Egicoccus sp. AB-alg2: one gene and its partner. The protein of the gene in region 2 interacts with the protein of the main gene of each other region in a pairwise test. Links are inferred from orthologs where the notes say so. Each region holds a gene or a part of one and is shown on either strand. Other genes may lie near its edges.

Evidence for each region.
Region 1: the proteins of ACERM0_RS19305 (region 2) and rplK interact in binary tests that used the Escherichia coli proteins (3 or more experiments, as listed by UniProt). The link is inferred for Egicoccus sp. AB-alg2 from one-to-one orthologs.

The regions. Positions count from the first base shown.
Region 1 is NZ_JBGUAX010000020.1:1,318-7,293, reverse strand. What follows is about bases 2,188-5,186. They hold rplK (50S ribosomal protein L11), read right to left. Parts: upstream 3,901-5,186; coding sequence 3,475-3,900; downstream 2,188-3,474. Other genes in these bases: nusG (transcription termination/antitermination protein NusG), read right to left, coding at 4,062-5,186; rplA (50S ribosomal protein L1), read right to left, coding at 2,678-3,400; ACERM0_RS22515 (c-type cytochrome), read right to left, coding at 2,188-2,488. Outside these bases: ACERM0_RS22525 (cytochrome b N-terminal domain-containing protein), read right to left, coding at 1-778; ACERM0_RS22520 (ubiquinol-cytochrome c reductase iron-sulfur subunit), read right to left, coding at 775-1,617; more of ACERM0_RS22515, read right to left, coding at 1,625-2,187; more of nusG, read right to left, coding at 5,187-5,255; preprotein translocase subunit SecE, read right to left, coding at 5,282-5,557; ACERM0_RS22485 (MaoC/PaaZ C-terminal domain-containing protein), read right to left, coding at 5,956-5,976. UniProt on the Escherichia coli protein: Forms part of the ribosomal stalk which helps the ribosome interact with GTP-bound translation factors.
Region 2 is NZ_JBGUAX010000010.1:115,950-121,767, reverse strand. Bases 1,865-4,705 are described here. They hold ACERM0_RS19305 (50S ribosomal protein L11 methyltransferase), read left to right. Parts: upstream 1,865-2,776; coding sequence 2,777-3,634; downstream 3,635-4,705. Other genes in these bases: ACERM0_RS19290 (class I SAM-dependent RNA methyltransferase), read left to right, coding at 4,560-4,705; ACERM0_RS19300 (hypothetical protein), read left to right, coding at 3,640-4,359; ACERM0_RS19310 (AI-2E family transporter), read left to right, coding at 1,865-2,619. Outside these bases: ACERM0_RS19320 (ABC transporter permease), read right to left, coding at 1-300; ACERM0_RS19315 (ABC transporter ATP-binding protein), read right to left, coding at 297-1,238; more of ACERM0_RS19310, read left to right, coding at 1,363-1,864; more of ACERM0_RS19290, read left to right, coding at 4,706-5,636; ACERM0_RS19285 (amino acid ABC transporter permease), read right to left, coding at 5,655-5,818. UniProt on the Escherichia coli protein: Methylates ribosomal protein L11.

The DNA of each region.
Region 1 (5,976 bases), on a different replicon or contig from region 2:
TCGTCAGCAGCGCGAACCGGGCGACGGCGTCGGGCCACAGCGGACGGCCGACGGCCACGCGGGTCACGTCGAGGTCGGGGCGCAGGTGCGTCGTCGGCGTGCGGCGGTGGACCAGACGCAGGTGCCAGTAGGTCAGCGCGGCGAAGCCCAGCGGCAGCAGCACGACGTGCAACGCCCACGCGCCGATCAGGATGCGGTCGCTGGGCAGTTCGGTGCCGATGACGATCGACGCGAGCGGCTCGCCCAGGAACGGGATCGAGGCCAGCACCGCCTCGGCGATCCGCAGGCTGGAGCTGGCCACGAGGGTGAACGGCAGCAACTCGCCGGTGTAGGCGAACCCGATCCCGAGCAGGAGCAGGAGGATGCCGAGGAGGTGGTTGCCCAGGCGCGGCCGGCGGAACTGGCCGGTCGCCATGACCCGCAGCAGATGCAGCACGATGGCGGCGAGGAACAGGTGTGACGCGGCGGTGTGCACCCGCTTGACGAACAGCCCGCCCGGGATGTCGGAACTGAGCCGGACGACCGAGGCGTAGGCGTGCGGCAGGGTGGCGCCGTCGTACAGCGTCGAGGACCCCGTGTAGGTCACCGGTGCCACCGAGGGCCGGTAGAACAGCGTCAGGAACACCCCGGTCACGAAGAGCACGAGGAAGCTCACCACGATCACGTGGCTGATCATGGGGCCGACACCGGTCGGCCAGACGCTGGGCCGGGGCGCAGACCTGCCGATCCGGCGGTCGAGCGCGTCGGCCAGGCTGGCGATGGGCGACCCGCGGCTCACAGCGTGCCTCCGACGGCGCCCGGCGGCGCCGAGAGGTCACCCGTTGCGACGAGGAAACCGTCGTCGTCGATCGCGAGCGGCAGCTGCGGCAGCGGGACCGACGCCGGGCCGAACGTGGGCTGTCCACCCCGCCGGGCGTCGAAGGTGGCCTGGTGGCAGGGACAGAACAGCGCCTGGTCGAAGTCGCGGTAGAGCGCGACCGCGCAGCCGGCGTGCGTGCACAGCCGGGAGTAGGCGATCAGCGTGTCGTCGGCGACCTCGTCGACCCGGGTGGGCGGCTCGGGCGGTTCGCGCAGGCGGATCAGCATGACCGCCGCCAGCTCGGTGCCCACGGCATCGGGTGGCCACACGGTGACGACGCCACCGGGGGGCACGTCCTCGGGCCGTACGGGCGACCCGTCGAGCTGGGTCAGTCGACCGCCGCCCGCCCAGGCGCTGGCGGCCGGGCGCCGGCTGCCGAACGCCAGCAGGCCGCCGGCTGCGCCGATCCCGAGCACGGCGGCGCCGGCCAGCGCGCCGCCGAACAGCCGGCGTCGACCGGCGAGCGGCACCACGTCGTCGGGCTCGGGGGGCCGCGGGACGGTGCGTTCGCCCTCGTCCTGGGTCACGACCACGTGGTGGAGGGCGACGCTGGCGGACCCGGCGGCGACCGCTGCGACCAGCGCGAGTACGGCGGTGTCCGCGTCCAGCACCCACAGCCCGAGCAGGACCACGAGCGCGACGCCGCACGCGGCGCTCCAGCCCAGCACCCAGCCGCGGCGGAAGTCGCCGGCGGCACGGCTAGGACCGGTCGGCTCGGTCGGCAACCGGCCGCCGGGTCGGCGCTCGGGGAGGCTCACGCGGGCGTCACCTCGGCTCGAAGGGGTCGGTGGTGTGGAAGCCCTCGGGCTCGGTCGTCGACCAGCGCCGCGCCCGCGCCACGACCAGCACGACCAGGCCGGCGGCCAGCGTCAGGGCGAGCATGAGCAGGGCGGAGCTGATCGCGTCGAGTTCCTGCAGTCCCCCGGCCGTGCGGGGCGCCTCGTCGACCACGGCGAGGTAGGCCACCATGTCGGCGATGGCCTGGTCGTCGAGAACGGCCTGCTCGAAGGCCGGCATCTCGAAGGGCCCGACACGGGTGCCCTGGTGGATGGCGATCGGGTCGAGGCCCGTCAGCGGTGGCACCTGGACGGCCGCGCCCGAGATGCCGCCGCTGGCCGCGGCCGCGTGGCAGGCCGCACAGTTGCGGACGTACAGCTCCTGGCCCCGTGACGCGTCGCCCTCGCCGACGGTCGGCAACTCCCCCGGCAGGTCGAAGCGCTCGCGCATGAACGCGACGACGGCCTCGCGCTGGGCGTCGTCGTAGTCGGTGATGCGGATGCCGTGCGACGGCGCCGGGATCGGCATGCGGCCCGTCCGCAGCGTCAGGTCGACGAAGTTCACGTCGACCTCGTCGATCGGCGGTCCCGCCAGGTCCCCCGGGCCGGGGCCACCCTCGCCACGGGTGCCGTGGCAGGCCGCACAGTGCGCCTGGAACAGGCCGGCACCGCGGGCCAGCACGTCGGCCTGCTGGTTGCGGGTGGGCTCGTCGGTCTGTGCGCCGGCACTGCCGCCGAACAGCGCCGCCCCGACGACGATCGCCGCCGCCACGAGGTTGCCGGGCCACACCCGACGTCGGCGTGACCTCGTCGCCGGGCGGTCCTGGCGCATCGAGCGGTCGGCTCCCTCCACGGCCCGAACGAGCCGTCCGGGTGTCAGGCGACCCTAGACGCGGGCTCGGCAGCGGGGGACTGACGATCCACTGAACGGCTGGACGGGCGGACACCTCCCCGGCGCGCCCCTCAACGGCTGGAGCCCGCCACCAGGGCGGGCTCCAGCAGGGATCCATCCGGCGCGGCCGACGACCGCGCGAGCCGGAGGTCAGGCCTCCTCGTCGGCCAGCAGGTCGCGGGACTTGGCGGGGTCCAGCGGCACCGCCGGGCTGGAGGAGGTCGAGACCGCGACGGTCTGCAGGTAGCGGCCCTTGGCGGCCGACGGCCGCTGGCGGATGATCTCCTCGAGCAGCGCGGCGTAGTTCTCCACGAGCTGCTCGACCGGGAACGAGGCCTTGCCCAACACGGTGTGGACGTTGCCGTTGCGGTCCGAGCGGTACTCGATGCGGCCCGCCTTGATCTCGCGGACGGCCTGGGCGACGTTCATCGTCACCGTGCCCGACTTCGGGTTCGGCATCAGGCCGCGGGGGCCCAGCGTCTTCCCGAGCCGACCGAGCTTGCCCATCATGTCGGGCGTGGCGATGACCGAGTCGATCTGGTCGAGCAGCTCACCGGAACCGAGCTGCTCGACGAGGTCGTCACCGCCGACGTGGTCGGCGCCCGCCTCGCGCGCCTCGGCCGCCTTGTCACCACCGGCCACCACCGCGACCCGGACGGTCTTGCCGATGCCGTGCGGCAGCGACACGGCGCCGCGGACCATCTGGTCCGCCTTGCGCGGGTCGATGCCCAGACGGAACGCGCAGTCGACCGTCGCGTCGTAGCCGGAGGAGTCGATCTCCTTGAGCAGCGCCAGGCCCGCCTTGGGGCCGTAGAGCCGGTCCGCGTCGATCTTCGCGACCGCCGCTGCGTACTTCTTGCCTCGCTTGGCCATGGGTCATGCACTCCTCGTGGTCAGACGACGGAGTTACGGCTCCGTCTCCCACGGTAGAAGGGTGTTCGAGCGGGTCAGCCCTCGACGGTGAGGCCCATCGAGCGGGCGGTGCCCTCGATGATCTTCATCGCGCCGTCGACGTCGACCGCGTTGAGGTCGGGCATCTTCTTCTCCGCGATCTCGCGGACCTGGTCACGGGAGACCTTGCCCACCTTGACCGTGTTGGGGGTGCCCGAGCCGCTCTGCAGCCCTGCGGCCTTCAGCAGCAGCTGGGCGGCCGGCGGGGTCTTCATGATGAAGGTGAAGGAACGGTCCTCGTAGACCGTGATCTCCACCGGGACGATGTCACCCTGCATCTGCTGGGTGCGCTCGTTGAACGCCTTGCAGAACTCCATGATGTTCACGGAGTGCTGACCGAGCGCCGGACCGACCGGCGGTGCGGGGTTGGCCTGACCGGCCGGGATCTGCAGCTTGATGAAGCCTGCGACCTTCTTCGCCATGGTTCTCGTTCTCCTCGCGTGGTCCGGCGGCCGCCGCGGCGGGCGGCCTCCCACGTGGTGTGCCCCGGGCGCGCGGCGCGGGGTCCTCGGTTCGCGCGGCGTCGGCCGCGACGTCTGGATGTCTGCGCCGGCCGGGCGGGCACGCCGCCGGCCGGCGTCCGCTACAGCTTCGCGACGTTGTCGAAGGGCAGCTCGAGCGGGGTCTCGCGACCGAACACGCTGACCAGCACCTTGAGCTTGGCCTGGTCGAGGTTGATCTCCGCGATGGTGCCGGTGAAGTCCGCGAACGGCCCGCCGGTGACGCGGACGGTCTCGCCGACCTCGAGGTCGATCTCGGCGACGACCTTCTCCGGCTGCGCCGGCGCGGCTTCGTCGGTCTCGACCACCTCGACGTACTCGTCGGGCAGCTTCAGGGTGTCGGCGACCTCGCGCAGCGGCAGCGGCACGGGGCGGGTGCCCGGCGAGCCGACGAACCCGGTCACCGCCGGGGTGTGGCGCACGATGCCCCAGACCTCGTCGTCCATCTCCATGCGCACGAGCACGTAGCCCGGCAGGAACTTCTTCTGCGACGTGGTCTTCTTGCCCTTCTTGTACTCGGTCACCTCTTCGGTCGGGATGTGCACCTCGTAGATGCGGTCCTCGGCCTCGAGCGCCTCCACGCGGCTGAGCAGGTTGTCCTTCACGCGCTGCTCGTAGCCGGCGTAGGTGTGCACGACGTACCAATCGCCGAGCAGGCGGTTGAGTTCCTTCTTGTCGCGCACGTCGGCCAGCGACCGCGGACGTCCGCGACGGACCGGGGCCTCGGTCTCCGCGGCACCGTCGGCGGACGCCACCGGCGCGTCGGTGGCCGCGACGGACCCGTCGCGCCCCGCGTCCGAGGCGACCGGGTCCTCGGCCGGGACGTCGACGGCGTCGACGGGCTGGCCGCCCGGATCCACGTCCTCGTCCCCAGCGGCGGCGGCATCGTCGCGCCCCGCGCTGGAGGCGATCCCGAGCAGGTCGTCGAGGTCGTCCGCGGCCAGCGAATCCTCGTCGGTGCCGGCGGCGTCCTCGGTGGTGCCGGGGGCGGTCTCCGTGGCGCCGACCGTGTCGAGTTCGCCGGGCGCCTCCTCGGCCTCGTCGACGGGGACGACGGCCTCGGCGACCGCGTCGAGGTCGGCGTGCGGGGCGAGCGGTTCGGCGATGCCGGGCAGGTCGTCGGCCACGGTCAGGCTCTCGTCGGCGGCCGGGACGTTGGCCGCGTTGTCGGCGTTGCTGGCCGAGCGCAGCTCGGCGTCGGCCGGGGCATCGGGTGCCTCGACCGGGGGCAGCTCCTCACGGACGGCGTCTTCGCCGTCGGGGCGCTCATCGGACATGCGGGCGTCGTCGGACACGGTTTCCTCTAACCCAGGGTGTTGATGACTGCGCGACGGAAGACCTCGTCCATCCCCCACACGATCGCGACCAGCACGAGGGTCACCACGAGGACGACCATCGTGTAGGACACGACCTCCTTGCGGTTGGGCCAGGCCACCTTGCGCAGCTCGCTGCGGACCTCCCGCAGGAACTGGCCCGGCGAGGTGCGCTCGCGGGTCTTCGGGGCCTCCTCGGCCGCGCTGACCTGGCCGGACGTGCGGCGCTCTTCACGGTCGGCGTTGCGCTTGGACTCGCGACTCATCTGTGGGACTCCTGCCCGAGAACGGTGGGCGAGGCAGGACGCGTCGTGGCACGAGTGCGCTGACGCGTCCGGGGTGTGCCCTCGCGCGCGCCCGAGCGGGTCGCGACGCGGCACGCGGGCCGGATGGGATGGACGCTGACGTGTCGACTTGCCGCGTCAGCGTGTCGCACGGGAGGAGGGACTTGAACCCCCAACCGCCGGTTTTGGAGACCGGTGCTCTGCCAAATTGAGCTACTCCCGTCCGTCCCCCAGCGGTGCTCGACGGATCGGGCCCTGACAAGGGAACGCTGCCTCACCGGGAGGCAGCGCCCACAGGGTAACCCCGACGACCGGTCCGCGACAACCGGCCCCTGCGGCGCCGCACGCAGGGCGCGGCGGGCAAGGCGTGGCAGGCGGGGTCACCGGCGGATCTTGCCCAC
Region 2 (5,818 bases):
CTTCAACACCCCGTACTTGCGCTCGAACGCGGTCTGGATCGCGACCGCGACCAGCCCGGTCGCGGCGACCGAGATCGCCAGCGCGCCCGGTACCAGGAAGTCGACGGCCGGGGCGTCGCCGGTCGGCAGCACGTCCACCACGGAGAAGAAGCCGAGGATGCCCAGCGGGATGCCGAGGGTGACCAGCAACGACTCGCCGGAGCGCACCAGCAGGCGCAGTTCCATGCCGGCCTGGGCCAGCACCGCCCGTGCCAGCGGGGTCCGGCGGTCGCCGACGGGGCCGGGGGCGGAGGCGGTCACGACGTCTCCTCGGCGGTCAGGCGCAGGAACACGTCCTCGAGACTGACCTTGCCGGCCTGCAGGTGGCCGAGCACGACGTCGTGCTGCGCCAGCCAGTCCGCCAGGGCCGCCACCAGGCGGGGGGTGTTCGGGGCGTGCACCACGTAGCGGCCGGACCGGATCTCCTCGACCGGGGCACCGATGGCGGCGCCGATCGCGGCCACGTCCAGCGCGGGCCGGGCGGAGAACTCCAGCTCGCCGCGTTCGCCGTGGGTCAGCTCGTCCGGGGTGCCCAGCGCCACCAGGCGCCCGTGGTCGATGATCGCGACCCGGTCGGCCAGTTCCTCGGCCTCGTCCAGCAGGTGTGTGGTCAGCACGACCGCGACCCCCTGCCCCTGCAGTTCGCGCACGTGCTGCCAGGTGAGCCGGCGTGCCGCCGGGTCCAGGCCCGCGGTCGGCTCGTCGAGGAACACCACCTCCGGGCGGCCCACCAGCGCGAGCGCCAGCGACAGGCGCTGCTTCTGCCCGCCCGACAGGTCCCGGAACCGGGTCCGGCGGGCCTCGTCCAGACCGACCCGCTCCAGCAGCGCTTCGGGGTCCAGCGGGTCGGCGTAGTAGCTGGCGAACAGCCGCAGCACCTCGGCCGGCCTCGCCATCGGGTAGACGCCCCCCTCCTGCAGCATGAGCCCGACCCGGGGGCGCAGGCGGGACGCGTCGGCACGCGGGTCCAGGCCCAGCACGCGGACGGTGCCGGCGTCGGGGCGGCGGTAGCCCTCGCAGCACTCCACCGTGGTCGTCTTGCCCGCGCCGTTGGGGCCGAGCAGCGCGAGCGTCTCGCCGCGGGCCACCTCGAGGTCCAGACCGTCGACGGCGGTGGTGCGCCCGTAACGCTTGACCAGGCCCCGGACGACGATGGCCGCGTCCTGGGCCGCGTCGCGGGAAGGCAGGTCGGACGGCACGGCTCACCGGGGCTCGAGGACGGACGCGGAGCCTACCGCCGGGCCCGTACGCACCCGCGCGCCGCGGATCGGCCCCGTCCGCGTTGCCGCGGCCACGAGGCCGCCAGCGCCTACGCTGCGCGCGATGGACGGACCCTCGCCGCGACGCGGCTCCCCGGCGGACGACGGCAGCCGCGATGCCGCCCCCGACCTGTGGGGCTGGCGGCCCCGCAGCTGGGTGCGCGGCCGCACGCTGCCCCTGGCCGTCGGCGTCGGTCTCGGGCTGCTGTTCGCCCAGGCGGCCACGGCGGTGCTCGGCCGCATCCAGGGCCTGATCGTCATCCTGATCGTGTCGCTGTTCCTGTCCTTCGCGATGGAACCGGCCGTGCAGTGGATGGCACGCCGCGGCGTGCGACGCGGGCTCGGCACCTGGATCGTCTTCCTGGCCGGCCTGGTGCTGTTCGGCAGCTTCTTCGCGGCCATGACGAACCTCGTCGTCGACCAGGTGCGCAACCTGCTGGCGGCCGGCCCGACGCTGCTGGGCGACCTCGCCGACCGGGCCACGCAGTTGCTGCCCGCCGAGGTCGGTCAGGCGGTCGCGGACTGGCTCGACGAACAGCAGCGGACGCTGCCGGACCGGGTCGCGTCGGGAGCCGCGGTGGTCGGCCGCGGCGCCGTCGGCGTCGGCCAGACCCTGCTGGGCGGCCTGTTCCAGATGGCCACGATCGGCCTGGTGACCTTCTACCTCGTCGCGGACGGCCCGCGCCTGCGCCAGCGGCTGGCCAGCCGCCTGGAACCCCGCGACCAGGTGCGCGTGCTCGGCCTGTGGGAGCTGGCCATCGCCAAGACCGGCGGTTACGTCTACAGCCGGGTGCTGACCGCGGTGGTCTCCTCGATCTTCCACATCGCGGTGTTCAGCATCATCGGCGTCGACTACGCGGTGGCGCTGGGGATCTGGGTGGGCCTGATCTCCTCGCTGATCCCGGCGATCGGCACCTACCTCGCCGGCGCGCTGCCGCTGGTGGTCGCGCTGGCCGAGTCCGTCGGCCAGGCACTGTGGGTGCTGGCCGCCATCGTCGTCTACCAGCAGATCGAGAACTACCTCGTGGTCCCTCGCATCACGGCGACCACCCTGGAGCTGCATCCCGCCGTGGCGTTCCTGTCCGTGCTGGCGGGCGGTGCGTTGGCGGGCGCGACCGGCGCCCTGCTCGCCATCCCGGCGGTCGCGATCGTGACCGCCCTGATCAGCGCGGCGGGCGAGGAGTACGAGGTGCTCGAGCACCAGTTGCTGGAGTCGGGACCCAACGGTGCCCCGCCCGGGCTCGTCGAACGCCGCGACGCCGCACCCGACGAGCCGGACGCCGAGGTCCCGACGGACCGGGACCGTGGCCCGAACGAATGAAGATGGCGCGCGTGCGGGCCATACCGCGCGGAACTGGACGTGCGCGGGCGGCGTCGGTGTATAGTTCGCGACGTGATCCGAGAGGGTCACCGCGGCCCCGTGTGTCCCCCCGTCGCACGGGGCCGCTCCCTGTCCGCAGCCGTTCCGGAGGTCGTCGATGACCCCGGCCGGTCGCGGCACGGTCCGCTACGAGCTGCCCAGCGATCCGGGCGCGGCCGAACTGCTCGCCGCCCACCTGTGGGCCGCCGGCGCGCTGGGTGTCTGGGAACGGCCGACCACCCTGGTGGCGTGGTTCCGCGAGCCGACCCCTGCCGTCCCGCCGGGCGGGTCCTGGGCCGACGAGCCCGACCGCGACTGGCAGGCCGAGTGGAAGGCGACGATCCGGCCCGTGCGCGCCGGCCGCTTCGCCGTCGTACCGACCTGGCTCGCCGACGAGCACCGGCCCGTGCCCGGCGAGTCCACCATCGTCCTGGACCCGGGCCGGGCGTTCGGCAGCGGCCACCACGCCACGACCACGTTGTGCCTGGAGCTGCTCGACCGCCTGGACCTGACGGACACCGAGGTGGCCGACGTCGGGTGCGGGACCGGGATCCTCGCGATCGCGGCCGCGCGGCTGGGCGCCGACGTGTTCGCGGTCGACATCGACCCGGACGCCGTCGCGGTGACCGCGGACAATGCCCGCGCCAACGACGTCACGGTCCGGACCGCCGTCGCCAGCGTGGACGCGCTGGGAGACGGGGTCGACGTGGTCGTGGCCAACCTCGTCACCGACGTGGTCGCGGACCTGGCGGCGGGGCTGGTCCGCGCCGCGGGACGGGCCCTGGTCGTCAGCGGCATCACCGTGGAGCGCCACGACGTCGCGCTGGCACCGTTGCGCGCCGCCGGGCTGGTGATCGACGACCAACGCGAACGGGACGGGTGGCTGGCCGTGCTGGGCCACCCGGATCCGGCCGTGGCCCGCCCGCGCGGCCGTGACACGCGGGTGGCGGAGGGCGGGGACGATCCGCGAGGATGACGCCCGTGCGTGCTCCACAGCTGTCCGTCGCCGTCCTGCTGACCGCAGGGCTGCTCGGCTGCGCCGAACCGCAGCTGCCGGACCAGCCGAGCGCGGAAGGCGCCGAGGCGCCGGCCGAGCAGGCCACGCCGCAGCCGGAACGTGACGCCCTGCTAGCCGCCACGAACGAGCTCACGGCCGCCGTCGAGCAGGCGCGCGACCTGCTGACCGAGGCGGGACAGGCGCCCGAGCCGGCCGCGGCGCGCCAGGCCGCGCAGCAGGCGCTGGCCGTGCTGGTCGACGGCGCCGGCTCCGGGACCCCGCCGGGTCGTCCGATCTTCCCCGGCACCACGGTCGAGGAGCGCGGCGGCGCCGGCGAGGCCGACGACGCCCTGACGCTGGCGCTGACCGCGGCCAACGACGCCGGCGGCTCGCTCGGGCGCGGGGTCGCCGACGCCCTGCGCGACCCGCTCGCGGGCGACCTCGGGGCCTGGCAGCGGGACCCGGCCGGGATGGTCGCGCTCGTCGAGGAGCAGATGGACGGGGTCGGCGACCTCGAATCGGCGGAGCAGCTGGTCCGTGAGCTGCCGGGTGACGGCACGCGGGCGTTGGCCTGGGCCTACCTCACCGCCGGCGCCACCACCATGGACGATGCCGCCCGGTACGCCGAGCGGGGCGCCGCCCACCTCGAGATCGTCCTGGTCGCTGTCGACGCCGCCCTGGACGGCGCCGGGCCATCGGCGTGAGCGCCCCGTCACCGAAGCGCCGGGTGCCGCTGTCGCGTGAGGTCCAGGAGGCCGACGTCGACGGGTTCACCCACGGCGGTGAGGGCGTCGCGCGCATCGAGGGCAAGGCCGTGTTCGTGCCCGGCGCGCTGCCCGGCGAGCGGGTCCGACTCCGCGTCACCGACGACCGCAAGCGGTGGGCCCGGGCCGAGCTCGTCGAAATGCTGCGGCCCAGCCCCGACCGCGCCGCCGACGACGACCCGCAACGTCACCGTTGCGGCGGCTGCGACCTGGAGCACGTCACCGCGGCCGGCCAACGCCGGCTGAAGACGCGGGTGGTGCGTGAGCAGCTCGAGCGGCTCGGCGGCCTGGCCGCTCCCCCGGTCGACGTCTGTCGTGAGGTCGGTCCCGCCACCGGCTACCGCAACCGGGCCCGCTTCCACGTCGACGACGACGGACGTCTGGGGTTCTTCCTGCCCGGCAGCCACGAGGTGGTCCCGGCCACCACCTGCCGCGCGCTCGCTCCCGGCGTGCAGGAGGTGGTGGAGGCAATCGGCACCACCTCGGCCGCCGAGGTGACCGTCCGCGCCCATGGCCAGCACCGGGCGGTCGTCCTGGCACCGGGCCCGGGCGGGCTGGAGCTGCCGGAGGGCCCGTTCGACCTGCTGCTGGAGCAGCCGGACGGCAGCGTGGTCGCCATGCGCGGCGACGGCGTGCTGGCCGAGGAGGTCGCCGGCCTCCGCTACCGGTTCGACGCGACCTCGTTCTTCCAGAACAACACGGCAGGTGCCGAGGCACTGGTCCACCACGTGCTGGAGGCCGTCGGCTCGCCCAAGACCGGCGGCGTGGACGGTGCGTTGGTGTGGGACCTCTACGCCGGCGTCGGGCTGCTGTCGCTACCGCTCGCGCGGGCGGGGGCCGAGGTCGTGGCCGTCGAGGGCCACGAGCCGGCGGCCGCGTGGGCGTCCCGCAACGCCACGGACGCCGGCCTGGACCTCGAGGTCGCGGCCGAGGCCGTCCACCGCTTCCTGCGCGCCGCCCGCCGCGGCGAGGGCCCGATGGACCCGCCCGACGTCGTGGTGCTCGACCCCCCGCGCACGGGCGCCGGCCAGGACGTCGTCGACGACCTCGTGGCGCTGGCACCCGCGACGATCGTGTACGTGGCCTGCGACCCGGCCGCGCTGGCACGCGACGCCAAGGCACTGGTCGCCGGCGGCTACCGCCTGACGGCGGCGCGCCCGCTGGACCTGTTCCCGCTCACCCACCACGTGGAGACGGTCGTCACCTTCGCCCGGTGACCGCGCCCCTCGATGGGGTCAGGCCTTCACCTCGGCGGCGTCCTCGTCCAGGGCCGCGAGATCGGCCTCGCCGCGCACCTGCATGCCACCGGCACCGAGGCTGCGCCGCTGCCGGGTCTCCAGGTTGCGGGCCAGACGCATGAGCCCCCAGATGACGACGAAGTACAGCACGCCGACGACGA